4 regions of the Streptomyces sp. R818 genome follow, and region 4 is predicted to be linked to each of the others. Evidence: riboswitches for the same ligand, from Rfam matches in the RefSeq annotation. Region 4 holds a riboswitch; each other region holds the start of a gene.
The links. Region 4 has a riboswitch for cyclic di-AMP ahead of N5I75_RS30810 (C40 family peptidase). Riboswitches for the same ligand answer to the same signal wherever they lie in the genome.
Positions count from the first base shown of each region.

Region 1: linked by a shared signal. The riboswitch ahead of N5I75_RS24670 (C40 family peptidase) and the one ahead of N5I75_RS30810 (C40 family peptidase) in region 4 are both predicted to bind cyclic di-AMP.
Region 2: linked by a shared signal. The riboswitch ahead of N5I75_RS26485 (M23 family metallopeptidase) and the one ahead of N5I75_RS30810 (C40 family peptidase) in region 4 are both predicted to bind cyclic di-AMP.
Region 3: linked by a shared signal. The riboswitch ahead of N5I75_RS17560 (transglycosylase family protein) and the one ahead of N5I75_RS30810 (C40 family peptidase) in region 4 are both predicted to bind cyclic di-AMP.

Region 1 covers NZ_JAOCNE010000010.1:132,691-139,749, reverse strand. Annotated here, with positions in the region: gene N5I75_RS24690 (TetR/AcrR family transcriptional regulator) at 1-489, shown strand, start outside; gene N5I75_RS24685 (RNA polymerase sigma-70 factor) at 653-1,534, shown strand; gene N5I75_RS24680 (C40 family peptidase) at 1,551-2,597, opposite strand; gene N5I75_RS24675 (hypothetical protein) at 2,899-3,252, shown strand; gene N5I75_RS24670 (C40 family peptidase) at 3,320-4,534, opposite strand; cyclic di-AMP (ydaO/yuaA leader) riboswitch at 4,543-4,728, opposite strand; gene pcrA (DNA helicase PcrA) at 4,969-7,059, shown strand, end outside.
Region 2 covers NZ_JAOCNE010000012.1:25,068-32,126, reverse strand. Annotated here, with positions in the region: gene N5I75_RS26510 (rodlin) at 1-85, opposite strand, end outside; gene N5I75_RS26505 (rodlin) at 295-699, shown strand; gene N5I75_RS26500 (hypothetical protein) at 829-1,116, opposite strand; tRNA gene N5I75_RS26495 (tRNA-Met) at 1,202-1,275, shown strand; gene N5I75_RS26490 (PP2C family protein-serine/threonine phosphatase) at 1,451-2,551, shown strand; cyclic di-AMP (ydaO/yuaA leader) riboswitch at 2,731-2,889, shown strand; gene N5I75_RS26485 (M23 family metallopeptidase) at 2,901-3,935, shown strand; gene N5I75_RS26480 (aldo/keto reductase) at 3,984-4,937, shown strand; gene N5I75_RS26475 (PrsW family intramembrane metalloprotease) at 4,981-6,285, opposite strand; gene trmB (tRNA (guanosine(46)-N7)-methyltransferase TrmB) at 6,333-7,059, opposite strand, start outside.
Region 3 covers NZ_JAOCNE010000006.1:257,196-264,254, reverse strand. Annotated here, with positions in the region: gene N5I75_RS17570 (FtsB family cell division protein) at 1-201, opposite strand, end outside; gene eno (phosphopyruvate hydratase) at 311-1,591, opposite strand; gene N5I75_RS17560 (transglycosylase family protein) at 1,850-2,557, opposite strand; cyclic di-AMP (ydaO/yuaA leader) riboswitch at 2,562-2,708, opposite strand; gene N5I75_RS17555 (transglycosylase family protein) at 2,890-3,978, opposite strand; gene N5I75_RS17550 (cytochrome P450 family protein) at 4,146-5,387, opposite strand; gene N5I75_RS17545 (nucleoside triphosphate pyrophosphohydrolase) at 5,492-6,484, opposite strand; gene N5I75_RS17540 (SurA N-terminal domain-containing protein) at 6,537-7,059, opposite strand, start outside.
Region 4 covers NZ_JAOCNE010000013.1:302,198-309,256, reverse strand. Annotated here, with positions in the region: partial or broken gene N5I75_RS30840 (adenosylmethionine--8-amino-7-oxononanoate transaminase) at 1-612, opposite strand, end outside; gene bioB (biotin synthase BioB) at 605-1,759, opposite strand; gene N5I75_RS30830 (8-amino-7-oxononanoate synthase) at 1,950-3,122, shown strand; gene N5I75_RS30825 (DUF397 domain-containing protein) at 3,103-3,336, opposite strand; gene N5I75_RS30820 (helix-turn-helix domain-containing protein) at 3,391-4,242, opposite strand; gene N5I75_RS30815 (ATP-binding protein) at 4,528-4,986, shown strand; gene N5I75_RS30810 (C40 family peptidase) at 5,076-5,549, opposite strand; cyclic di-AMP (ydaO/yuaA leader) riboswitch at 5,553-5,741, opposite strand; gene N5I75_RS30805 (hypothetical protein) at 6,132-6,440, opposite strand; gene N5I75_RS30800 (ATP-dependent Clp protease proteolytic subunit) at 6,448-7,059, opposite strand, start outside.

The DNA of each region.
Region 1 (7,059 bases), on a different contig from region 4:
ATGTCCATCGAGGGCATCGCGCGCCGCGCGGGCGTCGGGAAGACGGCGGTCTACCGCCGCTGGCGCTCGAAGCTCCACCTCGTCCTCGACCTGGTCTCCGCGATAGCGGTCCAGGGGCTGCCCGCCCCCGACACCGGCTCGCTCGACGAGGACCTCCTCCTCCTCTACAAGGTCACGTCCCGTGCCCTGAAGCACCCCGTCGCCGGCCAGATCCTCCCCGACCTCCAGGCGGAGGCGGCCCGCAATCCGGAGATCGCCGAAGCCCTGCAGAAGGCGCTCCGCGAGGGCCAGCACGGAGTGGCCAACGGCATCGTGCAGGCGGCGATCACGCGCGGCGAACTGCGCCCCGGCCTCGACGAGAACCTGGCCCTCGACCTGATCTCGGGCCCGCTTTACTGGCGCTCGGTGGTGGTCCGGAACTCGGGGCTGCCGAAGGGCTATCTGCAACGGCTGGCCACGGCTACGGCGGCGGGGCTGAAGACGCTGTGACGGCGTGAACGCGGAAGTGCTCGTTGCTCCTGGCGCATCCGCCCCGGCCCAGGGGCGTGTGTCCTGAAACACCCGCGCCGTCGGTGGCGCGGGTGTCACAGCCGGGCCCCGGCCGGAGTCCCATGGGCGAGCCGATCAGACGTGGATCAGGACAGGAGCACCCATGGCCGCCACCCCCGACCCCGCCACCGAGGCGTTCGTCGCGCACCGCAACCTCCTCTTCACCGTCGCCTACGAGATGCTCGGCTCCGCCGCCGACGCCGAGGACGTGCTCCAGGAGACCTGGCTGCGCTGGAGCGGCGTGGACCTCGCGACCGTCGTCAACCAGCGCGCGTACCTCGTGCGGATCACCACCCGCCAGGCCCTCACCCGGCTCCGCACGCTGGGCCGCCGCAAGGAGTCCTACGTGGGGCCCTGGCTCCCGGAGCCGCTGCTCACCGCGCCCGACGTCGCCGAGGACGTCGAACTGGCCGACAGCGTCTCGATGGCGATGCTGCTCGTCCTGGAGACCCTGGCGCCGACCGAGCGCGCGGTCTTCGTCCTGCGCGAGGTGTTCGCCCTCGGCTACGACGAGATCGCGGAGGCCGTCGACAAGAGCCCGGCCGCCGTCCGGCAGATCGCGCACCGGGCCCGCGCGCACGTCGCGGCACGACGGCCGCGCGGCCCCGTGTCGCCCGCCGAGACCCGGGGTGCCCTCGCCGCGTTCCAACGGGCCGTCGACACCGGCGATTTGCAGGGCCTGCTCGACATCCTCGCCCCGGACGTCGTCTTCCTCGGCGACGGCGGCGGCGTCGTACAGGCCACCCTCGCCCCGGTCGTCGGCGTCCCGGACGTGACGGAGGTGCTCGGCAGGTTCGCCGCCACCGGTGTCTCTGCCGAACCGACCCGGATCAACGGGGCCCCGGGCCTCAAGCTCCGCGTCGGCGGTGAACTCGTCGCCGCACTCGCGATCCGCATCGACGACGGTCTCGTCACGGGGCTCTACGCCGTCCGCAACCCGGAGAAGCTGTCGAGGGTGGAGCGGGAGACGCCCGTCAGTCGCTGAAGCGGCGGGTCCGCCCTCACGCCACCCGCGTTGCCCCCACGAACGGCATCTGGTCGATCGGCGCGATCCGCACCGGCGCACTCGGGTTCGGGGCGTGGATCATCTGGCCGTCGCCGATGTAGAGGCCGACATGGCTGATCCCGGAGTAGAAGAACACCAGGTCACCGGGGCGGAGCTGAGAGCGCGGTACGCGCGTGCCCGCGTCGATCTGCGCGTAGGTCGTGCGCGGCAGCGAGACGCCCGCCGCCCGGTACGCGGCCTGCGTGAGCCCCGAGCAGTCGAACGCGTCCGGGCCCGTGGCGCCCCATACGTACGGGCTGCCGAGCGCGCCCCGCGCGAACGAGATCGCCGCCGCCGCACGGGAGCCGGCCGCCTCGGCCGTGCTCGCCGCACCCCGGACGTCCGACCGCGAGGCCCGGTCGGAGGCGCCCGTCGCCCGTGCCCGGTCCGCCGGTGTCAGCCGGGCGAGCAGCGCACGCGCCTCCGCCAGCTTCCCCGTCACCGTCTTCTTCTGCTTCCTCAACTCCGCCTGCTTGGCGCGGAGCACGGCGAGCGATCCGTCCGCCTGCGTGCGCAGCTGGTCGATCTCGCGCAGCTCCTTGCGGACGCGCGCGATCGTGGACGCCTGCCGTGTGCCGACGCGGTCCGCCATCGACGCCCGGTCGAGGTAGCGGTCGGGGCTCGAGGAGAGGAGGAGCTGGACGGACGGGTCCACGCCGCCCGCGCGGTACTGGGCCGCCGCGACCGCGCCGAGGCGCCGGCGCTGGGAGTTCAGGGAGTCGGTCCTGCGCGACGCCTCGTCCTGCAGCGCGGACACCTGCTCGCGGGCCTGCCCGGCCCGCTCCTTCGCGCCGTTGTACTTCTCGGTGGCGACCTCCGCCTCCTGGTAGAGCCGGTCCACCTTCGTCTTCACCTGGGCGGGGGTGAGGTCCGGCTCCGCGTGCGCCGCGCCGCCGTCGAGGGCGGTGACGGACGCCGCCGAGGCGAGGGCGAGGGTGGCCGCGGTGCGGACCGTACTGCCATTGAGCGAACGCTTGCGGGGCCTGCGATGCGCTGCCGGCACGAAGTGCCACGTCCTTCCGGTCGTACTGCCGCCTGCTCGCACGTCCGGCGGCGACCCGCACAGGGGGAGCGGGTCGCCGCCGGACCTCTTCTCGGCGGTGGTGTCCGGCTGCCGCCCCTGGCCCGGGCGGCGGTGGGGAGCCGGTCACCTGAGCAAGGACGCTAAACCTCGGCGTCACGGGTCGGCCGCGCATTGTTCGCAACTGCCCCCTTTGTTGCGGGTGGTGGCGGAGAGTGACAGCCCGCTGTCCGGCACCGCCCGCTGTCGGAGCGCGACAAGCACCCCATTAGGCTCCGCAACCATGGACGTACTCATCCATTTCTTCGTCGGCCTGCACATCATCGGCATCGCCGCGCTGCTCGGCGGCTTCCTCACGCAGATGACGGCGCTGGGCCGGGGCGAAGCCCGGTTCAACAAGGCGATGCTGCACGGCGCCCTGACCATGCTGGTGACCGGTGTCGCCCTCGTCGGCCTCAACCAGGCCGACGACAACACCGTGAACAACATCAAGATCGGCGTGAAGCTGGCGATCCTGGTCGTCATCCTCGGCATCGTCTACGTGAAGCGGGACGAGGAGAAGGCGGAGAAGGGCCTGTTCGCGGCCGTCGGCGGGCTCACCCTCGCCAACATCTTCATCGCCGTGCTCTGGACCTGAGCCCCGCACGTGCTCCGGGGCCGGGGGCCGGGCGGTGCCGCACCGCCCGAACCCGGCCCGGCCGGTGTCAGGCGGGCCGCACGACGCTGTGGATCGAGGACGTGCCGTCGTAGTAGATCGACTCCTCGCGGACGTACGCGCCCGGCTTCGGCGCGTGGATCATCATGCCGTCGCCGAGGTAGAGACCGACGTGGCTGATGTCGTCGTAGAAGAAGACCAGGTCACCGGGTTGGATGTCGGAGAGCGCGACCGTCGTGCCGAACTCCACCTGGTCCCAGGTGGTGCGCGGCAGCGAGATCCCGGCGGCCTTCCACGCCGCCTGGGTGAGCCCCGAGCAGTCGTACGAGTCCGGGCCCGTGGCCCCCCACACGTACGGCTTGCCCTCCTGGGCCTTGGCGAAGGCGAGCGCCTGCGCCGCCTTGGCCGCGTAACCGGACGAGGTGCTGCCGGAGGAGTCCGACCCCGTCGAGCCCGATCCCGTGGACCCCGTGGCCCCCGTGGACCCGGCGCCCGAGTCGGCCTGCTCCTGGGCCGCCGCCTCCTCCGCCGCCTTGCGCTCGCGCTCCTCCTCGGCCTTCTGCTTCGCCGCCAGCTCGGCGGCCTGTCTGCGGGCCGCCTCCTGCTTCTTCTTCTCGATCGCGGCGAGCCGCCGCTTCTCCTCCGCGGTCAGCTTGGAGAGCAGCTCGCGCGCGTCGGAGAGCTTCGACTGCACGCTCTGCTTCGACGTCCGGAGATCGGTCTGCGAAGAGGTGAGCTGACGCAGGTTCTCCTGCGCCTCGGTGCGTTTCTTCGCGGTCGCCCGCTGCTGCTCCTGGTAGTCGTCGACGGCCTTTTTCTGGTCGGCCGTCATACGGCTGAGCAGCCGGTCCTGCGCGAAGTAGTCCTCGGGATCGTCCGCGAGGAGCATCGTCGCGGTGTCGCTCATCCCGCCCGTCCGGTACTGCTCGGCGGCGAACCGGCCCAGCTCCTGGCGGGCCGTGTTCATCTGGTCGGTCCGCTTCGCGATGTCGTCGAGGAGCCTGTCGACCTGCCGCTTCTTGCTGTCGGCCTGCTCCTTGGCGGCGTTGTACTTCTGCGTGGCGGTCTCGGCCTGCCGGTACAGGCTGTCGACCTTCTTCTGCACCTCTTCGAGGCTCGGCCTCGCCGGCGCGGGCGCTGCCTGCGCGGTCTGCGAGAGCAGGGCGACCGAGGTGAGGGCGGCGGTCGTGATCCCGACCGCGGGGGTGGTGCGCAGGCCACCGGTCATCCGGGAGCGCGTGCGCGGCTTGCGGTGCGACGCCAAGGCTGGCGACTCCTTCCGTGGTCCGCCTACCGGGTTAGCTGTCGGGTTCGGGCGTACGGAAGGCTGCCCTACGGCCTGCTGCCCGCTGTCGATGCCGCTGACATCGACGACGGGCCTTCGGGCCGATTCACCCCAAGGTCGGTGGGTCCCCGGTTCCCTGCCTCACGGCGTACGGGACTCGGCGGGGGCTGCCCGCTCGCCGCGGCGCTCGCGGTCGTGGGGACGGACGGCCCGCGCAGCACCGTAGCCAACTCGTGTTGCTGCTGTGAAGGACGTTGTTCGATATGCCCGATACATTTTCGTGACCTTCGGCATACGCGGGTGGCTCCACGCGCGCGTGGAGCCGCCTTTCGCCGTGACGTTGACGACAGCGGGGCGCGGTGTCCGGAAGGAGGGGGCGGCGTGTCAGTGGGGCGGCCTAGACTCGTACGGCGATGAGCAGCCTCTTTGACGACAGCTTCCTGGCGGGCCTCCAGAACCGGACCGATGGGCCCCCGCCGCCGCCCGACAGCGAGCACGAAGGACCGGAGCCCGAGCCGATCCCGGACGACCTGTTCGGCGGGAAGTTCGACGCGCCCCCGGCCAGGGACGCGTACTACCGCGGCGGCGCGCCCCGCCCGGCGCTCGACCCGGCGGCGCTGCTCGAGGGGCTGAACGAGAACCAGCGGGCGGCCGTCGTGCACGGCGGCTCGCCCCTGCTCATCGTCGCGGGCGCCGGTTCCGGCAAGACCCGCGTCCTCACCCACCGCATCGCCTACCTCCTCGCCGAGCGCGGCGTGCACCCCGGCCAGATCCTCGCGATCACCTTCACCAACAAGGCCGCGGGCGAGATGAAGGAGCGCGTCGAGTCCCTGGTGGGCCCGCGGGCCAACGCGATGTGGGTCTCCACCTTCCACAGCGCCTGCGTGCGCATCCTGCGCTGCGAGTCGAAGAAGCTCGGCTTCACGTCGTCGTTCTCGATCTACGACGCCGCCGACAGCAAGCGGCTCATGGCCCTGGTCTGCCGCGACCTGGAGCTGGACCCGAAGAAGTTCCCGCCGAAGTCCTTCAGCGCCAAGATCTCGAATCTGAAGAACGAGCTGATCGACGAGGAGGACTTCGCCAAGACCGCCGCCGACGGCTTTGAGAAGTCCGTCGCCCAGGCGTACGCGATGTACCAGTCGCGGCTTCGTGAGGCCAACGCCCTCGACTTCGACGACCTGATCATGACGACGGTCAACCTGCTGCGCGCGTTCCCCGACGTCGCCGAGCACTACCGCCGCCGCTTCCGCCACGTCCTGGTCGACGAGTACCAGGACACCAACCACGCGCAGTACGCCCTCGTGCGCGAGCTGGTCGGGCCCACGGAGGGGGAGGACGCCGACCCCGCCGAGCTGTGCGTCGTCGGTGACGCGGACCAGTCGATCTACGCGTTCCGCGGCGCCACCATCCGCAACATCCTCCAGTTCGAGGAGGACTACACGGACGCGACGACGATCCTCCTGGAGCAGAACTACCGCTCCACCCAGACGATCCTCGGCGCGGCCAACGCGGTCATCGAGCGCAACGAGTCGCGCCGCCCCAAGAACCTGTGGACCAACGCGGGCGCGGGCTCCCAGATCACCGGCTACGTCGCGGACACCGAGCACGACGAGGCGCAGTTCGTCGCCGAGGAGATCGACCGGCTCACCGACGCGGGCGAGGCCAAGGCCGGCGACGTCGCCGTCTTCTACCGGACCAACGCGCAGTCCCGTGTCTTCGAAGAGATCTTCATCCGCGTCGGCCTGCCCTACAAGGTCGTCGGCGGCGTCCGCTTCTACGAGCGCAAGGAGGTCAGGGACGTCCTCGCGTACCTCCGGGTCCTGTCGAACCCCGAGGACTCCGTCCCCCTGCGCCGCATCCTGAACGTGCCGAAGCGCGGCATCGGCGACCGCGCCGAAGCCATGATCGACGCGCTCTCCCAGCGCGAGAAGATCTCCTTCCCGCAGGCGCTGCGCCGCGTCGACGAGGCGTACGGCATGGCGGCCCGCTCGACCAACGCCGTCAAGCGGTTCAACACGCTCATGGAGGACCTGCGGACCATCGTCGAGTCCGGCGCCGGACCGGCCACGGTCCTCGAGGCCGTCCTCGAACGCACCGGCTACCTCGCCGAACTGCAGGCCTCCACCGACCCGCAGGACGAGACGCGCATCGAGAACCTCCAGGAACTCGCGGCCGTCGCCCTGGAGTTCGAGCAGGAGGCCGCGCAGGCGGACGCGGAGGGCGCGGGCGACGGCGAGGGCGCGGGTGACGGCGAGGGCGCGGGTGAGACCGGGGGTGCCGACCTCTCCGCCTTCCTGGAGCGCGTCGCACTCGTCGCCGACTCCGACCAGATCCCCGACGAGGAGGACGACGGCAGCGGCGTCATCACCCTGATGACCCTGCACACCGCCAAGGGCCTCGAATTCCCCGTCGTCTTCCTCACCGGCATGGAGGACGGCGTCTTCCCGCACATGCGCTCCCTCGGCCAGACCAAGGAGCTGGAGGAGGAGCGCCGCCTCGCCTAC
Region 2 (7,059 bases), on a different contig from region 4:
TCGCGAGCGCCGAGGGCGCAGCCGCCACGGACATGCCGACCACGGACACGGCGACCGCGGCTGCGGCCATTGCCTTCTTGAGCATTTTTTTCAGTTCCTTTTCTGACAGGCACCGGTTACTGCGAAAGGAACAACTCCCCGGGCTCCGGATGGTTTCGCAGGTTCACCCGTTGTGCCGAGAGTCTGGCTGTTCGTACGGCATACGTACCGCCATCCGAGTGAATGCGGACAACCAAACCGGCTCGCGCGTAGTTGGTACGGATGCTCTCTGAAACAACTGAAGGGGAATCTCTCATGTTGAAAAAGGCCGTGGCGGCCGCAGCCGTCACCGCGTCTCTCGTCGGCATCTCCGCGGCGGCGGCCCCCCAGGCGCTGGCGAACGGCGACGACAACGGCACCACCGCGTTCAGCGGTAACCACGCGTCGCAGTCGTACGGAAACTCGGCGACGTACGGCAACATGAGCCCGCAGATGGCGCTCATCCAGGGTTCCCTCAACAAGCCCTGCATCGGTCTGCCCGCCAAGGCGGACATCCAGAACGTCGTGGGTCTGGTCAACGTCGGTGTCCAGGACATCCTGACGTCCCCGCAGAACCAGCAGTGCGTCGAGAACTCGTCGCAGCGCAAGGGCGACGAGGCGCTGTCGCACATCCTGGAGGACATTCCGATCCTCTCCAGCAACGGAAACGGCAACGGCTGATCCGCACGCCGCACGCGTTGGGCCGCCCACTTGGGCGGCCCAACTTTGTTGTGGCGCGGACACACCTGAGGGGCGGCTGCGTCAGGCAACCGCCCCTCAGGCGTTTCCGGATATCTGGTGCGGGTGCCGCTACGCGCTGAGCAGGCCGGTGACCGGCGCCACCAGGTCCGTGATCTGGTGCAGCTCGTTCAGCTTGTTCAGCTGGTGGATGCCCTGGAGCTGCTCGGCGGTGCGCGGCACCTCGCGGCGGTGCTCGGCCGGGATGGCCATGGTGGTGACCGCGTCCAGCATCGCGGTCGGGGAGATCATGTTGCCCGCCGCCTGGGGCGTGGTGTCGGCCTGCGCCGCAGGGGCCACGATCGCCGTGGCACCGACGGCGAGGAGGGCAGCGGTGAGGACTCGTCGAGTTGAGGTCATGTCCTCTTAACGCCACTCCCGAGGCGCCGGACACGGGTGCGATTGGCATTCGTCGTCCCTGATGGCGTAGTGTGGTGTTCACCGACGCGGGGTGGAGCAGCTCGGTAGCTCGCTGGGCTCATAACCCAGAGGTCGCAGGTTCAAATCCTGTCCCCGCTACTGAAGGCCGAGGCCGGAATCTTCCGAGATTCCGGCCTCGTTCCGTTTCCCGGCGCGTCCCGCCCCGATTCCGCGGCTGACCCGGACGGAGCAGTACCGGTCGCCCCCCGGCCCCCTCCCCGGGAACCCTTTGGTGAGACGCCGGACAGCGGGCGCGGACGGCAGGAGACACGTGGTGGGGCAGCGAGGAGGGCGGCACAGGCATCCGGCGGACGCCCCCGGCACGCCCTTCTTCCTGCGCATCCTGCCCCTGCTGCTGATCATCGGCGGCGCGGTCTACGAGTACTGCACGCCGTCCGGGTTCGCGGGCTCGCCCCTCTTCAGCGCGGCGCCGCTGGTCGCCGCGCCGTTCTTTTCGCTGGGCAGCACCATCGCGGCCGGGGTCGCCTCGATCGGCGCCATCGTCGCCGTACACCTCCGATACACGGCGTTCCACAGCGGCGTCTGGACGGAGATGGCGACCGTCGCCACCGTCTGCGTCCTGGCCTGTTTCCTCAACCGGATCAAGCGGCGCAGCGACGAGGAGCTGGCGTCCGCGCGGCAGATCGCGGCGGCGGCCCAGTCCGCGGTGCTGCCGCGGCCGGCCGGACGGATCGGCGGCCTCGCCATCGCGGCGCGGTACGAGGCGGCGCAGGCCGACGCGTTCATCGGCGGCGATCTGTACGCGGTGCAGGACACCCCGCACGGCGTACGGATAGTCGTGGGCGACGTCCGCGGCAAGGGCATGGGCGCGGTCGCCGCCGTCGCCGTCGTCATCGGGGCGTTCCGGGAGGCCGCCGAGCAGGAGGACAGCCTGGAGGCGGTCGCCCAGCGCCTGGAGCGGGCGCTGGCCCGGGAGGGGTCGCGGCGGCGCGGCATCGACGACTTCGAGGGGTTCACCACCGCCGTGCTCGCGGAGATCCCGCACGGCGGCGACCTCCTGCGCGTCCTCAACCGCGGCCACCCCGAGCCGATCGTGCTGCACGGCGACGGGCAGGTCCGGGTGATCAGCCCCGCCGAGGCGGCGCTCCCGCTCGGCCTCGGCGAGCTCGGCTCCTGGCCGGACCGGGCGACCGAGGCGGAGTTCCCGCCCGCGGCGACGCTGCTGCTCTACACGGACGGGCTCTCCGAGGCGCGCGACACGAAGGGGGTCTTCTACGATCCGGCGGCCCGGCTCGCCGGACGCGTCTTCCCGGGGCCCGACGAGCTCCTCGTGACGCTCGCCGACGAGGTGCGCCTGCACACCGGGGGCGGCGCCAGCGACGACATGGCGCTGCTCGCCGTACGCCGTCCCTGACCGCTGTTCTTGATCGACATCACCAGGGGTGACCGAACGGCGTCGCTGCGCATAACAATTGACACTACGTCAGAAACTGTCAGGTTTAACGGGGCTAGAACGGCTTGGAATTACTGTCCGCTGTCTATTAACGTTCGATAACGCAGCGCGGTCGTCCCAGCCGTCACAAGCGACGGCTCCGTGCGCACGCGCCTAATCCCGCAAGGGAGCCGGGGAACCACCAACTTGGGGTGAATCAGGCATCGTTCCGACGCTTTCCGGGCGCCGGACCGTGCTCGTAGGAGACCTTCCTGCTCCGAACCCGTCAGCTAACCCGGTAGGCGAGAAGGAAGGAAAGGAGAGCGCCCCCGTGGCGTCGAACCGTCCTGCCCCCGAACTCTCCGGGTACCCCGCCCAGCCGGCCGACGGCGACTACGCCGCCCCGCGCACGAGCTTCGAGGAGTGGAACCCCACCGAGGAGTCCGTCCGCCCCGTCCGCGGCAAGCACCGCGTGGCCCGGCAGCGCGGCGGCCTCGCGCGCAGCTCCACGGTCCTCGGCGTCGGCGTGATCGCCGCCGTCGGCGCGGGCGGCATCGCCACCGCGCAGGGCGGCAAGCCCGCCGTCCAGATATCCATGCCCGACCTCTCGGCGGTCACGGACGCCCTGCCGGAGGCGAAGTCGCTGCCCGGCGTGAGCGCGCTGATGGCCGACGACGCCCCTGCCGAAGCCGCGGAGGCCGCGCCCCTCACCGCCATGAGCGGCGGGCAGTCGGACGCCGGCGAGGCGCTGCGCGCCCGCATCATGCAGCAGGCCGAGACGCAGCAGGACGCCGCCGACGCCAAGGCGCAGGCCGCCGCCGAGGAGGCCGCCGCGAAGAAGGCCGCCGAGGAAGCCGCAGCGAAGCGGGAGAAGGCCGAGGCCAAGGCCGCCGCCGAGAAGAAGAAGGCGGAGGAGGAGGCCAAGAAGAAGGCCGAGGCCGAGCGCCTCGCCAAGCTGGCCAAGAGCTACAAGCTCCCCGTCGCCTCCTACACGCTGACCGGCACCTTCGGACAGCCCGGCTCGCTCTGGTCCTCCGGCTACCACACGGGCCTGGACTTCGCCGCCCCCACCGGCACGCCGATCTACGCCATCCACGGCGGCACCATCACCGAGGCCGGCTGGGCGGGCGCGTACGGCTACCGCACGATCCTCACCCTCGACGACGGCACCGAGCTGTGGTTCTGCCACCAGTCCTCGCTCAACGTCAGCGTCGGCCAGAAGGTCTCCACCGGCGACGTCATCGGCCGCGTCGGCGCCACCGGCAACGTCACCGGCGACCACCTCCACCTGGAGGTCCACCCCGGCGGGGACGCGACCGGCGTCGACCCGGCGGCCTGGCTGCGCGGCAAGGGTCTGGCACTCTGATGCGCGCCTGACGGAACACCCGCTTCCGCAGGGGCGTTGAATGACGGCATGACTTCTTCTCCCCTGCGCAAGCTCGGCGCCTCCGACCTGGAGGTCTTCCCGCTCGCCCTCGGCGGCAACGTGTTCGGCTGGACCGCCGACGAGGCCACCTCCTTCGAGGTGCTCGACGCCTACACCGCCGGCGGCGGCAACTTCATCGACACGGCCGACTCGTACTCCGCCTGGATCGAGGGCAACCACGGCGGCGAGTCGGAGACGATCATCGGCAAGTGGCTCAGGGCGCGGGGCAACCGCGACGACGTCGTCATCGCCACCAAGGTCGCCCGCCACCCCGACTTCAAGGGCCTGCACGCCGCCAACATCAAGGCCGCCGCCGACGCCTCCCTCGGCCGCCTCGGCACCGACCACATCGACCTGTACTACACGCACTTCGACGACGACGAGTCGATCCCCGTCGAGGAGATCATCGGCGCGCTCGACGAGCTGGTGACGGCGGGCAAGGTGCGCGAGATCGCCGTCTCGAACATCTCGCCGGACCGCCTCCAGGAGTCCCTCGACTTCTCCGACCGCGAGGGCGTCGCCCGCTACGTCGCCATCCAGCCGCACTACAACCTCGTCTCCCGCGACACCTACGAGGGCCGCCGCCAGGACATCGCTTCGCGCGCCGGGCTCGCCGCCGTCCCGTACTACGCGCTCGCCTCCGGCTTCCTGACCGGCAAGTACCGGCCCGGCGTCCAGGTGGACAGCCAGCGCGCGGGCGGCGCCGCCAAGCACCTGGAGACCGAGCGCGGCCAGAAGGTCCTCACCGCCCTCGACGAGATCGCGCAGGAGCACGGCGCCGAGATCGCCACCGTCGCCCTGGCCTGGCTCGCCGCGCGGCCCACCGTGGCCGCGCCGATCGCGTCCGCGCGCACGGTCGAGCAGCTGCCCGCGCTGCTCGCGGTGGCGGACCTGACCCTCACGGACGAGGAGATTGCCCGCCTCACGGACGCGTCGGCCTGAGACGTCGGCCTCCGCCCCGGATGCCTCAGTGGCGGTACGGACCTCAGTGGCGGTACGGGGGATACGCGGCGCCGGATGCCATCGGGGCCGCGTACACCGGCGGGCGCCACATGGGGGCGGCGACCTGGGAGGCGTACGCCAGTGCCGCGCGCGCGTAGCCGCGCCGCTCCCACAGCGCGTCGAGCAGCTCCCGCTCCCGTACGGCGAAGTCGGCGCCGGCCCCGCCCTTGCGGGCGCGGTGGCGCAGGAGCGCGAGCGAGGTCGCGTACGCCTCGTACTCGGTGACCGCGCGCTCCGCCTCCTTGCCGCCGTAGTGCGCGGCGAACTCCCTGGCCAGGCGGCGCGCCTTGAGCGAGCCGAGGGCGAAGGGCTCGGGCGGGGCCAGCCACCCCGCGCCCACGTAGAGCACGAGTTCGGTCCGCATGGTGCGCAGTTCGCGGTGGCGCAGGTAGATCGCGAGCCAGGTGACCAGGCCGAAGACCGGAACCATGAAAGCCGCGTACACAGCGAAGAAGCCGTACTCGCCGAAGGACGACGAGCCGTTCCAGAAGGCGTGCATGGCCATGGCGACGAGCAGTCCGGCGAGCGGCAGCAGGATGCGGCGGACCTTGCCGCGCTCGGGTGCGAGGACGGCGGCGATCCCGAAGCCGATGCCGGTCAGCACGGTGAAGAGCGGATGCGCGAAGGGTGACATCACGACGCGGACGAAGAAGGTCGCCGCCGTGACGGAGCTGAGGCCGGGGCCCGTGCCGGTGAGCTGGTCGGTGCCGAAGGCGTTGCCCAGGTAGAGGATGTTCTCGGTGAAGGCGAAGCCGGTCGCGGTGACCCCGGCGATGACGACGCCGTCGACGACGCCGGTGAAGTCCCGTCTGCGGAAGAGGAAGACGAGCAGCACGGCGGCGGCCTTGGCGCTCTCCTCGACTATGGGCGCTATGACGGTGGCGCCGAGGGTGTCGGCGCCGGTCGGGTCGGCGGTGGCGGTCTCTATCCACCGGGTCGCGAAACTGTTCGCCACGATCGCTATCAGGGCCGCCGCGCAGGCCCCCCAGGCGAAGGAGAAGACCAGGTTCCGCCAGGGCCCGGGCTGCACCCGGTCCAGCCAGCGGAACGCGGCTATCAGCAGCGGTACGGGGACCAGGGCCAGACCGAGCCCGACCAGGAACCCTTCGGTGCCGGTCTGCTCGCGGACGAGCGCCGCGATGACGGCGCCGGAGACCGCGAGCAGCGTGGCCAGTGCCGTGGCCCGTACACCTTTCCGTTCCCACCAGCGCGGATGCGGGACCGCGCCGTGCGGCCGGGGGCCGTGGGCGTGGTCCTGGTGCGGCGGACTGCTGGGGTACGAGGCCACTCATTGACCCTAACGAGGGATGCGCGGCGCCGCGACGGGGCCTGTGTTCAGCGCCGCCTGAACAGCAGGTCGTGCACCACATGCCCCTTCTTCAGGCCCTGACCCTCGAACCGGGTCAGCGGCCGGAAGCCGGGCCGCGGCGCGTACCCGCCGTCCGCCTGCGTGTTCTCGTAGTCGGGGTGGGCGGTGAGCACGTCCAGCATCTGCTCTGCGTACTCCTCCCAGTCCGTCGCGCAGTGCACGAGGGCGCCGGGCTTGAGCGGGGCCGCGACCTGGGTGAGGAACTCGGGCTGGATGAGGCGCCGCTTGTTGTGCCGCTTCTTCGGCCACGGGTCGGGGAAGAAGACGCGCAGCCCGTCGAGGCTCGCGTCGGGCAGCATCGCGCGCAGCAGGATGATCGCGTCGCCGTTGGCCACCCGTACGTTGGTCATGCCGCCGCGGTCGGCGAGGCCGAGGAGGTTGCCCTGGCCCGGGGTGTGGACGTCCACGGCGAGGATGCCGGTCGTCGGGTCGTCGGCGGCCATCTGCGCGGTCGCCTCACCCATGCCGAAGCCGATCTCCAGGACGACGCGGTCGACGCCCGGGAACATCTCCGCCAGGTCGAGCACCCGCTGTCCGTCGATGTCGAGGCCCCACTTCGGCCACAGCCGCTGCAACGCGTCGGCCTGCGCGGTGGTGACCCGGCTGCGGCGCGGCTGAAAGCTGCGGATGCGCCGCTCGAAGTGCGACCCGGCGGGGTCGGGCTTGGGCCCGTCCGGAAACCGCGGCTCGTTC
Region 3 (7,059 bases), on a different contig from region 4:
GTAGGCGAGGGCGACCACGAGGGTGCAGACGACGAGGGCGAGCAGGGCCGCGCGCCCGGTGAGCCGGGAGCGGCGGGCCTGGCGCTTGTTCTGCGAGCGGTAGACGCGCTCGGCCGTCTGCTCGCCGAGCACGCGCAGGCGGGTGGCGGTGGAGAAGCGGGCCGAATCGCTCTGGCCTCTGCTCCGTACCTTTCCCGGCATTCGCCTGTCGCCTCCCCGTTCCAGCCGTCCGGCTGCCTACGTGCGTACGTCCCCGCACACGGTACGGGACCGAGTGCGGGGACGTACGGAACTGCGGCGCCGGGGACGGTCAGCCCTTGAAGCGGGGGAAGGCCGAGCGGCCGGCGTAGACCGCCGCGTCGTCCAGGATCTCCTCGATGCGCAGGAGCTGGTTGTACTTGGCGACGCGCTCGGAGCGGGCCGGGGCGCCGGTCTTGATCTGACCGCAGTTGGTGGCGACGGCGAGGTCGGCGATGGTGACGTCCTCGGTCTCACCGGAGCGGTGCGACATCATGCACTTGAAGCCGTTGCGCTGGGCCAGCTCGACGGCGTCCAGGGTCTCGGTCAGCGAACCGATCTGGTTGACCTTGACGAGCAGGGCGTTGGCCGAGTTCTCCTCGATGCCGCGGGCCAGGCGCTCCGGGTTGGTGACGAACAGGTCGTCGCCGACGAGCTGCACCTTGTCGCCGAGCTTCTCGGTGATGGTGTTCCAGCCGGCCCAGTCGTCCTCGAACAGCGGGTCCTCGATGGAGACGAGCGGGTACGCGTCGACCAGCTCGGCGTAGTACTCGGTCATCTCGGCGGCCGAGCGCTGCTTGCCCTCGAACTCGTACACGCCGTCCTTGTAGAACTCGGAGGCGGCGACGTCGAGCGCGAGCGCGACCTGCTGGCCGGGGACGTAACCGGCCTCCTTGATCGCCTCGAGGATGAGGTCGAGCGCGGCGCGGTTCGACTCCAGGTTCGGGGCGAAGCCGCCCTCGTCGCCGAGGCCGGTGGACAGGCCCTTGGTCTTCAGCACCTTCTTGAGGGTGTGGTAGACCTCGGTGCCCCAGCGCAGCGCCTCGGAGAAGGACTCCGCGCCGATCGGGGCGATCATGAACTCCTGGATGTCGACGTTGGAGTCGGCGTGCGACCCGCCGTTCAGGATGTTCATCATCGGGACGGGCAGCAGGTGCGCGTTCGGACCGCCCAGGTAGCGGAAGAGCGGCAGGTCGCTGGCCTCGGACGCGGCGTGCGCGACGGCGAGGGAGACGCCCAGGATGGCGTTGGCGCCGAGCGAGCCCTTGTTGTCGGTGGCGTCCAGGTCGAACATCGCCTGGTCGATCAGGCGCTGCTCGGTGGCGTCGTAGCCGACCAGCTCCGGGCCGATCTGCTCGATGACGGCGAGGACGGCCTTCTCGACGCCCTTGCCCTGGTAACGGTTGGGGTCACCGTCACGGAGTTCGATGGCCTCGAAGGCACCGGTGGAGGCGCCCGACGGGACAGCAGCACGACCCGTGCTGCCGTCGTCGAGGCCGACCTCGACCTCGACCGTGGGGTTGCCTCGGGAGTCCAGGATTTCCCGGGCTACGACGACGTCGATGGACGGCACGAGCATCTCCTTCTGGGATGTGACACAACTGTGCGGACGGCGTGGCCCGCACCCTGAGCCTAACCGGCCCAGGGGCATCAGCCAGTCGACCGCCCGTGTTGTGGACAACGCCGATAGCGAAATGTTTCTTAACGGAACAAAGACGGCGACCCCCGTTCCGCCGCGCAGATGCGGCGGAACGGGGGTCGCCGGAGCGAGCGGCCGTTGCGAGCGCCGGCCCGGCATCCGCCGATGCCGAGTCGTCGTGCTCCAAGGGTCTTACTTGAGGTGCAGCTGCTGACCCGGGTAGATCAGGTCGGCGTCGGCGACGATGTCCTTGTTGAGCTTGAACACCTTCTGCCAGTTGGTGCCGTGCGCCTCGGCGATCTTGCTGAGGGTGTCGCCGGTGACGACCTTGTACTCGCCGTCGCCCTTCTCGACCTTCTTGCCGGTCGGGGTGGTGACGGTGTCCTTCTTGGTCTCCTGCTGCGGCTGAGCCTGCTGCTGCGGCTGCTGACGCGGCTGCGAGCGGGTCGTCGTCGAGGACTCCGAGCGCTCCTGCTGCTGCGGCTGCTGCGAGGACTGCGACTCGACCGGAGCGGAGTTGCCGGTGGAGGCGCCGGACAGGCCCACACCGCAGCTCGGCCAGGCACCCTTGCCCTGCGAGGCGAGGACCTTCTCGGCGACCGATATCTGCTGCGCCTTGGACGCCTGGTCGGCGGAGGACGCGTAGGCGGTGCCTCCGTACGCGGCCCACGTCGAGGCGGAGAACTGCAGACCGCCGTAGTAGCCGTTGCCGGTGTTGATCGACCAGTTGCCGCCGGACTCGCAGGAGGCGACCTGGTCCCACTCGGAGGTGGAGGCGGCGGAGGCGCCCGTGGCACCCATCAGCGGAACGGCGACGGCGGCACCGGCGACACCGGCGAGCGTGGCGACACGGACGGCCTTGGACGGGCGGCGGTGCTTGCCCTTGCTGGAAAGCAGCATGAAGGAATCCCCTCACCGACGCCTACGAGGTGAGCTGTCGGGTGCGGACCAGTGAGTGTCCGGCGCGCAACCTAGTGCGCGGCTTAACCCCAAGCCGGTTTCCCGGCACTTACCTTGGGTCCCCCGCTCCTGCCTACGGCGCTTACGCGTCGACTGTTCCCGTACGGACGTTGGCAGGATTCGGCGTGACGTCCGTCGGGGCCCGCTGTGGCGAGCGGTGACGACGTTAAGCAGTCGATCCGCCCGATTTCAAAGACGATCAGGGTGTTTGAGACTCATGTCTCACTCTCGCAAAAGCGGACATAGGCGCCTCAACCCGCCCCAATTTTCAGTTACTTTTCATCCGTTTCGAGGCCAAGATCCAGACTCTGACCAGGAAGGATGAGGTCCGGATCGGCGCCGACCGTCTTCTTGTTGAGGTCATAGAGGGCATTCCACCCTCCGTCGATGTTCTGCGCGTCCGCGATGTCCGTCAGGTTGTCGCCGGAGCGGACCGTGTACGCGGCCTCGGAGCGGACTTCCTCGCGGGAGGCGTGACGACCCTCACTCTGGCGGGAGACGGCGGTGTCGTCGGCGGCGCGGTCGCCGCGGTGGCGGCCGGCGGAGGACGCGTCCGGGTCGACGGTGGAAGTGGCGTCCGTCTGGCCGGACTTGCCCGAGTTGTCACCTTCGGCGGTGCCGCTCGGCTCGTCGCCCGCCTTGTCACCGCGGGTATCGGCGGTGGCTCCGGCCGACGGGGTGTCAGACGCGGCGGGCGTCCCACCGTCCTCGGAGCCGGATCCGTCGCCGCCGACCGCGCTCGACTCATCGGCGCCGGACGCGTCACTCGCGCCCGAGTCCTGGTGACTCTTCTCTCTTGTGGAGTCCGAGGAGTCTGCGGAGTCCGACGCGTCCGAAGAGCCCGACGTGTCCGAGGAGCCGGACGAACTCGACGAGGCCGACGCATCCGAGGAGCGCGCCGAGCCGGAGGCGTCCGGCGGCGACTGGGCGAGGCCGGACGGGCGCGGCGAGGCGCTCACCCCCGGGTCCACCTCGGCCGCGTCGTCGCTCTGCGTCAGACCGGCCACGAGGGAGCAGCTCGGCCAGACGCCGGGCCCCTTGGCCTGGAGCGCCTTCTCGGCGACGGCTATCTGCTGCGATCTGCTGGCCTCGTCGGCGCTCGGGGCGTAGTCGAGGCCCCCGTACTGCTCCCACGTCTCCTGCGACACCTGCAGTCCGCCGTAGTAGCCGTCCCCCGCGTCGAGGCTCCACTGCCCGCCGGACTCGCACTCGGCGAGCTTGTCCCAGGTGGTGGCGGAGGCGGCGTTCGCGCCGGTCGCCGCGAGCAGCGGGATCGCGATGGCGCTGCCGGTGACACCGGCGGCGACGACCAGAGCGGGGGCCTGACGAGGGCGACGGTGACGACCGTTCCCGGAGAGCATGCGGTTGCCTTTCGCGAGACTGATGCAGCACGCGACAGGAGTGGCGGGAGTGGTGCCGGTTGTGCCTGTGTCGCGATGACTGGTGAACGTAGCGGGACTCGAACGCTTGTCACAAGTCGATGCAGCGTAGATCACGTGAAAGTCACGAAGTTGAGAAACTGTCAGGTTCAGTGGGTGTGCGCCCGGGTGCGCTCGGGGGTGAACTGCACTGGCAGCGTGCGCAGTCCGCGCATGATGAGCCCGCCGCGCCAGCGCAGTTCGGCCGGGTCCTCGGCGAGCCGGAGGTCCGGAAGACGCGTCAGGAGCGTTGCCAGGGCGGCCTGTCCCTCCAGGCGGGCGAGGGGCGCGCCGAGGCAGTAGTGGATGCCGTGGCCGTAGCCGAGGTGCTGGTTGTCGCGGCGGGAGAGGTCGAGCGTGTCGGGCTCCGCGAACCGCGCCGGGTCGCGGTCGGCGGCGGCGAGGACGACGAGAACCGGGTCGCCGGTGGCGATGGACTGTCCGCCGATGGTGAGGGGTTCGGTCGCGAACCGCCAGGTCGCCAGCTCGACGGGGCCGTCGAAGCGGAGCAACTCCTCGACGGCGGTGGCGAGGAGAGCGGTGTCGTTCACGGCAAGGCCGCGTTGCAGTCGCTCACGTTGCTCCGGGTGCGTGAGCAGGGCATACGTCCCGTTGCCGATGAGGTTGACCGTGGTTTCGAAACCCGCGAACAGCAGGATGAAAGCCATGGCCGCTGCCTCGTTCTCGGTGAGGTGCTCGCCGTGGTCGGAGGCGCGGATCAGGCCGGAGATGAGGTCGTCACCGGGCTCCTGGCGCTTGCGGTGGATCAACTCGGCCAGGTAGCCGCGCATCTTCTTCACCGACCGGGCGACGCCGCCGCGCGGTCCGCCCCCGTGCCGGATCATCATGCCCGCCCAGTCCCGGAAGTCGTCCTGGTCCTCGCGCGGGACGCCGAGCAGGTCGCAGATGGCGTAGATGGGGAGCGGGAAGGCGAAGTCGTGGATCAGGTCGGCCTCGCCCTTCGCCGCGAACCGGTCGATGAGGTCGTCCGTCAGCTCCTGCACCCGGGGTGCGAATTCGGCCACCGTACGCGGGGTGAACGCCTTCGAGACGAGGCGGCGGAGGCGGGTGTGGTCCGGGGGGTCGATGTTGAGCAGGTGCGTCATCAGATCGGCCTTGCGCTCGCCCGGGATGCCCGTCTTGCCTTTGGCGTGCGAGGGCTCGTCGTGATGGGCCGGGTTCTTGCTGAGCCGCTGGTCGGCAAGGGCCTGCCGGGCGTCCGCGTACCGCGTGACCAGCCACGCCTCGACCCCGCTCGGCAGCGTGGTGCGGTGCACGGGCGCGTGCTCACGCAGCCAGGCGTAGGCGGGATACGGGTCGCTGGCGAACTCCCAGGTGAAGAGTTCCGGCATGTCGGCGTGGGCGGGGCTTTCGGTCACCTTCCGACGGTATCCGGAGCGGGTGACCTAGCCGTACGCAAGGGGGCCGCGCTGGGGGCCGCGCTGGAAGCCGCCCCCTACTCCTCCCCCACCCCCTCCGCGACACGCACCGCCGCGCGGTACGTCCTCGCCGCCGCCCTGAGTGCCGTCTCCGGGTCCACGCCCTCCGCCTCCGCGCGCAGCGCCAGGGCGAGGAGTTCGTAGCCGATGCCCGCGCCGGTCGGGAGCGGGACGTCCAGGCCCGCCGTACGGACGCGGGAGCCGAGTTTCGCGGCGAGGGCGAGGCCGGGCTGGCCCACCGGGACGCCGTCGGTGACCGAGGCGCGGCGCTTGGCCTCGCCCTTCTTGCGGAGCCAGATCTCCCGCACCTCCTCCGGCGTCGACGCGCTCTCGTCGCCGAAGACGTGCGGGTGGCGGTGGATGAGTTTGGTGACGATGCCACCGGCGACGTCGTCCACGGAGAAGGGCTCGTCGGGGTCCTCCTCCGCGATGCGGGCGTGGAAGACGACCTGGAGGAGGACGTCGCCGAGCTCCTCGCGCAGCTCCGTACGGTCGTCCGTCTCGATCGCCTCGACCAGCTCGTAGGCCTCCTCGATCGCGTACTTCGCCAGTTCCTCGTGGGTGCGCTGCGACGACCAGGGGCACTCGCGGCGGATGCGGTCCATGACCTGGACGAGGTCGAGGAGGCGGGCGCCGGGGAGGTCGTAGGAGCCGGGGAGGAGTTCCAGGGACGGCATCCGCTCGCGGCCGGAGCCCGCCAGCGCGGCGAGGCCGTCCGTGAGGCGGCGGTCGCCCTCGGCCGTCGTGAGGACGACCACCGTGCGGTCGCCGTCGGCGCAGAGGTCGACGAGGTCGCGGGCCGACAGGGGCGCCGTCGCGAGCGTGACCTCGACGCCCGCCTCCTTCAGGTACGGCAGCTGCGGGTGCGCGGCGTCGGCGCACAGCACCGCGTCGGCACCCCGCAGCACCTCCCACGCCGGCCAGGAAAGGAGTCCGGGGGCGACCCGGTGGCTCGTGGTGAGCAGGACGATGCGGCCCGCCGCGTCGTCCAGCCCGGCGGCGGCGTCCATCTCTCGATCGTTCACGTTCACCACTCGAACGTAACGCAGGGAGCGGGGGTGCCTACGCCGTCTGCTGGGCCGACGGCGGCTCCTGGCGCGTGACCTGCTTCAGCCACGGCGTCTTCGACTCGACGAGGCGGCTGCGCGGGGAGACCTCCCAGGCGCCGTAGCGCGGGTTCAGGTCGACGTTCAGCTCCTTGGACGCCTTGCCGATCGCCTTCCAGAACGCGGTCTGGCCCTCCTGCGTCTGCATGTCGGCGCCGAGCGCGGTGGCGAGCTTCTGCGCCTCGATCTCGGTGCGCAGACTTTCGGTCAGCCGTTTCGGCGGCACGTTGTACTGCGCCAGCCAGCCGGTCTCCAACTGCTGCGCGCCGCCCGCCCGTTGTTCCAGGCCGGCCCGCATGTCCTGCATCTCCTTGCGGGTGACGGTGACGCCCGCGTCGGTGGCGGCGCGGTGCAGGACCCGGTCGAGGACCATGGTGTGCAGCGTGTTGCGGGTCAGGCCGCCGGATTTGGCGATGGCCTGCTCGTACTCGGCGCTGTCCTTCGTGGCGGCCTGCTGGGCGTCCCGCACCTCGTTGACC
Region 4 (7,059 bases):
GTGCGCGTGCCGTCCGACCAGCTCCCGCAGCCCCTCCGCGTACGACTCCTCGTACGCGGACGGCGGCGCGTCGGCGAACACCTGCTCCGGCAGCACCCCGGCCCACAGCCCGTGCATCCCGCCCTCGGGGTCACACACGGACATCGGCTGCCAGGTGTCGCCGTGATACCCGCCGCGCCACGTGAGGAGCCGGCGTTTCCCGGGCCGGCCGAGCGAGCGCCAGTACTGCAGACACATCTTGAGGGCCACCTCGACCGAGACCGACCCGGAGTCGGCCAGAAACACATGTTCCAGGCCGTCCGGTGTCATGTCGACGAGCCGCTTCGCGAGCCGCACGGCGGGCTCATGGGTGAGCCCGCCGAACATGACATGGCTCATCCGCTCAAGCTGCCCGCGCGCCGCCTCGTCGAGCGCGGGGTGGCGGTAGCCGTGGATCGCCGACCACCAGGACGACATGGCGTCGACCAGCTCCCCGTGCCCGGCGACCCGCAGCCGCACCCCGGCCGCCGACTCCACGACGAGGGGCTCCTGGCGGCCCGGCATGGGCCCGTACGGATGCCACACGTGCTGCCGGTCGAGCGCGAGCAACTCGGTCACACGTGCGTCAGGCATTCGGCGCGACATCCGTCCCCGCGCCCCGCCGCCGTACGGCCACCAGATCGGTCCGCGCCGCGGGCACCTCGGCCGCCCCCTCGGCCGCCACGTCCGCGGTCACCTCCGCACCGTCCCCGGCGCACGCGGACCCGCAGCCACCCGCCCGGTGTGCGGGCAGCGTCACCTCACCGGCCCCCTCCACCTCGAACCCGGCGTCCGCGATCATCTCCAGGTCGGCCCTGCCCGCCTGCCCCTCACTGGTCAGGTAGTCGCCGAGGAAGATGGAGTTGGCGATGTGCAGGGCGAGCGGCTGCATCGAGCGCAGATGCACCTCGCGCCCGCCCGCGATCCGCACCTCCACGTCCGGGCAGACGAAGCGGACCATGGCGAGGATGCGCAGGCAGCGCTGCGGCGTGAGGTTCCACTCCTTGGCCAGCGGCGTCCCCTCGAAGGGGATCAGGAAGTTGACCGGCACCGAGTCCGGGTCGAGGGCGCGCAGGCCGAACACGACGTCGACCAGGTCCTCGTCGCTCTCGCCCATCCCGGCGATCAGCCCGGAGCACGCCGACAGACCGGCCGCGTGCGCCTTGCGCACGGTGTCGACCCGGTCCGCATACGTGTGCGTCGTGGTGATGTCCGCGTAGGTGGCCTCGGACGTGTTCAGGTTGTGGTTGTAGGCGTCCGCGCCCGCCCCGCGCAGCCGCTCCGCCTGCCCGTCGGAGAGCAGCCCCAGACAGGCGCACACCTCGACGTCCTCGTTCTCGGACTTGATCGCGTCGATCGTCTTCGCGACCCGCTCCACGTCGTTGTCCGTCGGGCCGCGCCCGCTCGCCACGAGACACACCCGCTTGGCGCCGCCCGCGACCCCGGCGGCGGCCGCCTTGGACGCCTCGTCGGGCTTCAGCCAGGTGTACTTGAGGATCTCCGCCTTGGAGCCCAGCCGCTGCGAGCAGTACGAACAGTCCTCGGGACAGAGCCCCGACTTCAGGTTGACCAGGTAGTTCAGCTTGACCCGGCGCCCGAACCACGTACGGCGCACCTTCCCGGCCGCCGCCACCACGTCGAGCAGGTCCTCGTCCGACGTCGCCAGCACGGCGAGCGCCTCTTCACGGCTCGGCGGCTCGCGCCGCAGCCCCTTGTCCACCAGCGTGTTCAGCAGGTCCATGGCGCCTGATCCTTGCCTATCGGGCCGCCCCGGCGAAAGGAGACTTCGTACAAAGGACTGCGTTCGACGTGTGGGTATTACCACACCGTGACCCGGTGGCGAGGCGACTAGGGTCTGTGCATTACCTACAAAAGCATCTGCAAAAGCATCTACGTGAGTTCCACCCGCGCATCCACCAGCAGAGGGAGTCATGGGTACTAGCTCCACGCGGGCGTTCGGCTGGCTCGACGAGCAGCGCCGCGCCCGCGAAGCCGCCGGGCTCGTCCGCACGGTGCGTCCGCGCCCGGCCGACTCCCCGCTCCTCGACCTCGCGAGCAACGACTATCTGGGCCTGGCCCGGCACCCCGAGGTCGTCGCGGGTGCCGCCGAGGCCGCGCGCCGCTGGGGAGGCGGCGCGACCGGCTCCCGCCTGGTCACCGGCACCACCGAACTCCACGCCGAACTGGAGCGCGAACTGGCCGGGTTCTGCGGTGCCGAGGCCGCGCTCGTCCTGTCGTCCGGCTACGCGGCGAACCTCGCCGCCGTCACCGCGCTCGCCCCGCACGGTGCGCTGATCGTGTCCGACGCCGCGAACCACGCCTCGCTCATCGACGGCTGCCGGCTCGCGCGCGCCACCACCCAGGTCGTGCCGCACGCCGACCCGGCCGCCGTCCGCAAGGCCCTCGCCGCCCACGAAGGACCGGCCGTCGTGGTCTCGGACACGGTGTTCTCCGTCGACGGGGACCGGGCGCCGCTCACCGAACTGGGCGTAATGTGCCGCGAGTTCGGGGCGGGGCTGCTCGTCGACGACGCGCACGGTCTGGGCGTGCTCGGTCCCGGCGGCCGCGGCGCCCCGTACGCGGCGGGGCTCGCGGGTGCCCCGGACACGGTGGTCACCGTCACCCTCTCCAAGTCCTTCGGCAGTCAGGGCGGCGCGGTCCTCGGCCCGGCGCACGTCATCGAGCACCTCGTCAACGCGGCCCGTACGTTCATCTTCGACACCGGCCTCGCGCCCGCCGCGGCCGGGGCGGCGCTGGCCGCCCTGCGTCTGCTGCGCCGTGAGCCGCACCGCGCGGACCGCGCCCGCGAAGTGGCGACCACCTTGCACCAACTGCTCACCGCCGAAGGCCTGTCGGCGGTGCGGCCGGACGCCGCGGTCGTCTCGGTGCGGGCCCCGTCACCGGACGAGGCGGTGCGCTGGGCCGCGGAGTGTCGTGCGGAAGGTCTGTCGGTGGGATGTTTCCGTCCGCCGTCCGTGCCGGACGGCGTCTCACGGCTGCGGCTGACCGCCCGCGCCGACCTCACCGGTGAACAGCTCGGCGAGGCGGTTCGGGTGATCAGCCGCACGGCTCCGACCGGCGCGTTCACCGTAAGGAGTCGATGAACCCCTCCCATGCGGAGGGGGCGAACAGCAGCGCGGGTCCCGCGGTGTTCTTGGAGTCGCGGACACCCACGAGTCCGGCCGTGTGCCCCGAGGTCAGGGGGGCTGTCTCGACGCAGTTGTTGGCGCCGGTGCTGCGGCTGCTGCGCCGCCACCGCGCGCCGCTCAGCGACGAGCTTGAGGGAACGGAAGGAACATGCCGAGGCAGTGCATTCATGGTGCCCCCTTCGCAGTGCCGGGCGGGGGCGAGGTGTCGGCGTCCTCGTCCTCGTTATCCGGCGATCTGTGCGATGAATTCCAACGAGTCCTCGGGTGACATGGCACGGAGGAGAAGAGCATCGAAGGCGTCGGTGTACGCCGTGAGGTCTTCTTTCCGTTCCAGGTAGAGGCTACTCGTCAAATGGTCGAGAACAACCACATCCAGATCAGAAGTGTTCGGAAATGAAAACACAACGAAAGGGCCGGTGAGGCCGATGTGGCCACCCGCGGAGAATGGGAGCACCTGAATCCGGACATGTTCCATATGTGCCACCTCGGCCAGGTGTGCCACCTGCCGCCGCAGAATCCCCGGTCCTCCCACTTCGCGGCGCAATACCCCTTCGTCGAGCACCGCGCTCAACTGCAACGGGGGCTGCGCCCGCAGCACTTCCTGACGTGCGAGCCGCACTTCGACCAGCGCCTCGACATGTGAGTCGGGCGAGTCCGGCAGCACGGAACGTGTGACCGCGCGCGCATACTCGGGTGTCTGCAGAAGCCCCGGCACCACGCTCGTCTCCAGCGTCCGGATCCGGCACGCCTGCGACTCCAGGCTGATGAAGTCGCGGTACGACGGCGGCAGCAGCCCCCGGTACGCCTGCCACCAGTGCTGACCGCCCGTATCCTCCGCACCGGCCAGCGCCACGACGAGGTCGCGCCGGTGCGGATCGGCTGTCTCGAACGCGTCGAGCAACCGCAGCACGTCCGACGCTTTCACGCCGCTGCGTCCTGTCTCGATCCGGCTCACCTTCGACTGGTGCCAGCCGACGAGCCGGGCCGCCTGGCCGCTCGTCAGACCGGCCTGGACTCGTAACGCGCGCAGCTCCGAACCGAGTTTGCGACGACGCACCGCGGGACCGTACTTCATGCCGACTCCTCAACGCTCCACGGGCCGCGTCACCGGGCTCCTTCCCATCCCGATCAGCACGGCCTTTGAGCAGACGGTAGAGGAACCGGTGTGCGCGCGCCCAAATACGGTCTACCGTCGCAGAGTTCACCGCATCGAGCGACAGATATATGCATTTCTCGCGGGATCGTCAGCACCGGAGGGCATCCAGATGGCAGTCTGGCGCGAAGCAGAAGTCGGAGGCCGCACGCCAGCGCACCGCCAGAGTCGCAGGTGCGGCCCCGGTGGGAAAGGGACGACGTCGCCATGGCAGACCACCAGGAAGCATCCGTCACGCTGCCGAGCACCGCCGCCTCGGTCTCCGCCGCCCGCCGGTACGTGAGCACCGTGCTGGCCGAGTGGGGGCTGCCGGGGGACACCGACGCGGCGGACACGGTGCGCCTGATCGTCTCGGAGCTCGCGACCAACGCCGTGCAGCACACCCTGGGCCAGTCGCCCACGTTCACCATCGACGTGGAGCTCGAACGCGACGAACAGCTGCGGATCGGCGTCACCGACAGCCACCCGCGCTATCCCAAGCGACTTCCCGCCGCCGTCGCGCAGGACAACGGGCGGGGCATGGTGATCGTCCGCAGCCTCACCGCGGAGTGCGGCGGACGCCTGTCGGTCGCGCCCACGGCGGAGGGCGGCAAGACCGTATGGATCTCGCTGCCGTGGATCACCGGGCTCAACGGCGGCGTGTCCCGCCGCGGCACCGCCTGCTGAGGCGGTGTGGCCGGGTCACACGTGTGCGCGTGGGTGTGGGGACGTGCCCGGCGCCAGGCCCGCCCCCACGGTGTCACGCAAGGGCGCGCTCAGCGCACCCGGCCGTACCAGACGCTCTTCGTCCAGATCTTCTGCAGCCGCACGACGTCACCGGTCTTCGGCGAGTGCCAGATGCGTCCCTTCCCGGCGTAGATGCCGACGTGGTAGACGCTCCGGCCCGAATGGAAGAAGACCAGGTCACCTGTCTTGCGGTGGGACGCGGAGACATGACGGGTCTTGTTGTACTGCTGGGCCGCGGTGCGCGGCAGTTTCTTCCCCGCCCGCTTGAACGAGTAGAGCGTGAGCCCCGAGCAGTCGAACCAGTGCGGGCCCGAAGCCCCCCACTTGTACGGTGCACCCTTCTTCGAGGCCGCGACCTTCAGAGCCTTGGTCGAGGCCGTGGCCGCCGCTGCCTCGGACGCGGTGCCGGGGACCATCAGCCCCGCACCGGCGACCGCCAGTGTGAGGGCCGACGCGGTGCCGGCCCGGGTCAGCAGCGACGGAACACGATTGAGCGCAGTCATGCGCAACCCTTCGTCAGCCGCCTGTGAAGGATGACCTGTCGGGTTCGGGCAGGCGAAGATGCCCGGCCGCGTGCGCGGCTTCACCCCAAGGGCCGCTCGGACACCACCTTCGTCAAGGTGGGCCGGTGGCCCGTCGTGCCTGGGTCCTCCACTCCTGCCGATGCACTTCTGTCGACCTGGCATCCGTACGGCGGCAGGACTCGGCGTCCGCACGGACCGCCCCGCCGCGGCGGCGGGGGCTTGTCGTCGTCGAAGGGATCTTCACGCACATGTGGGGTGGAATCCGAGTTGAACCGGCGGTAAGTGAGGCTCCTCACGCTTGACCCGTTCAGGTGGACAGTGCGCCTTTCGAGCCCCGGCAACGACCCCCGACCACGCGCGCACCAGGCACGGAACGCCTGATTCCGCTGTGCGCGTACGGCCGGAGCGCAACTCGGGCCGCCTCGTCGACGTACGGGAATCTAGGCTGTTCGGCGGTCCACCATCTGGGCCGTTTCGGTATGGGCGCCGACCGTTCGTGTCGAAAGCGACCGAAGGGGACCTCGACCGACCGCGGTTGACCGAACTCGACCTTCGATGACCTCACGCGACCGTCTCAGGCGGCAAAGTGATCCGCTGAGTGCGCCTCTCACCGTCGAGGACGCGCAGAGCCCGCTCCAGGGTTGCGGCGTGCACCTCGCTCTCACCCCTTCGGTGCATCAGTTCGAGCGCCTCGCGCAGCTCCGTCGCCCGGCTCACCAGCGCCTGCGCCGCGCGCAGCCCCCGGTACGTGTCCTCGCCGCGCGCCGGATTGATACGGGCGAGCAGGTCGACCACCGCCAGATAGCTGTCCACGAGCGCGCACTCGGCGCGGGTCAGGGCGGGCAGGGGCGGAAGTTCGGGCGGGAACACCGGCGGGTCACCGCCCGGCCTGCGCGCCGGGCACGCTCCCGCGGTTCCGCACGACCCGGTCCACCAGGCCGTACTCCACCGCCTGCCGCGCGTCGAGCACGGTGTCCCGCTCGATGTCCCGGCTGACGCGCTCCCGCTCCTGCCCGGTGTGGCGCGCGAGCAGCTCCTCGAGCCGCTCACGCGTCCGCACCATCTCGCGGGCCTGGATCTCCAGATCGGTGGGCTGGCCCCGCGCGGGCTCGGGCAGCGCCGGCTGGTCGAGCACCAGGCGGGCGCCCGGCAGCATCAGGCGTTTGCCCGGCGCCCCGGCCGCGAGCAGCACGGCGGCGACGGACGCGGCCTGCCCGAGACACACCGTCTCCACCTCGCAACTGACGTATCGCATCGTGTCGTAGACCGCCGTCATCGCGCTGAACGAGCCGCCGGGGGAGTTGATGTACAGCGAGATGTCGCGGTCGGGCGCCGCGTACTCCAGGTGCATGAACTGGGCCATCACGTCGTTGGCCGACGTGTCGTCGATCGGCGTCCCGAGCAGCACGATGCGCTCCTCGAGCAGCTTCGCGTACGGGTCGAGCGTGCGGTGCCCCGAGGTGGTGCGTTCCGTGAACTCGGGCAGGAC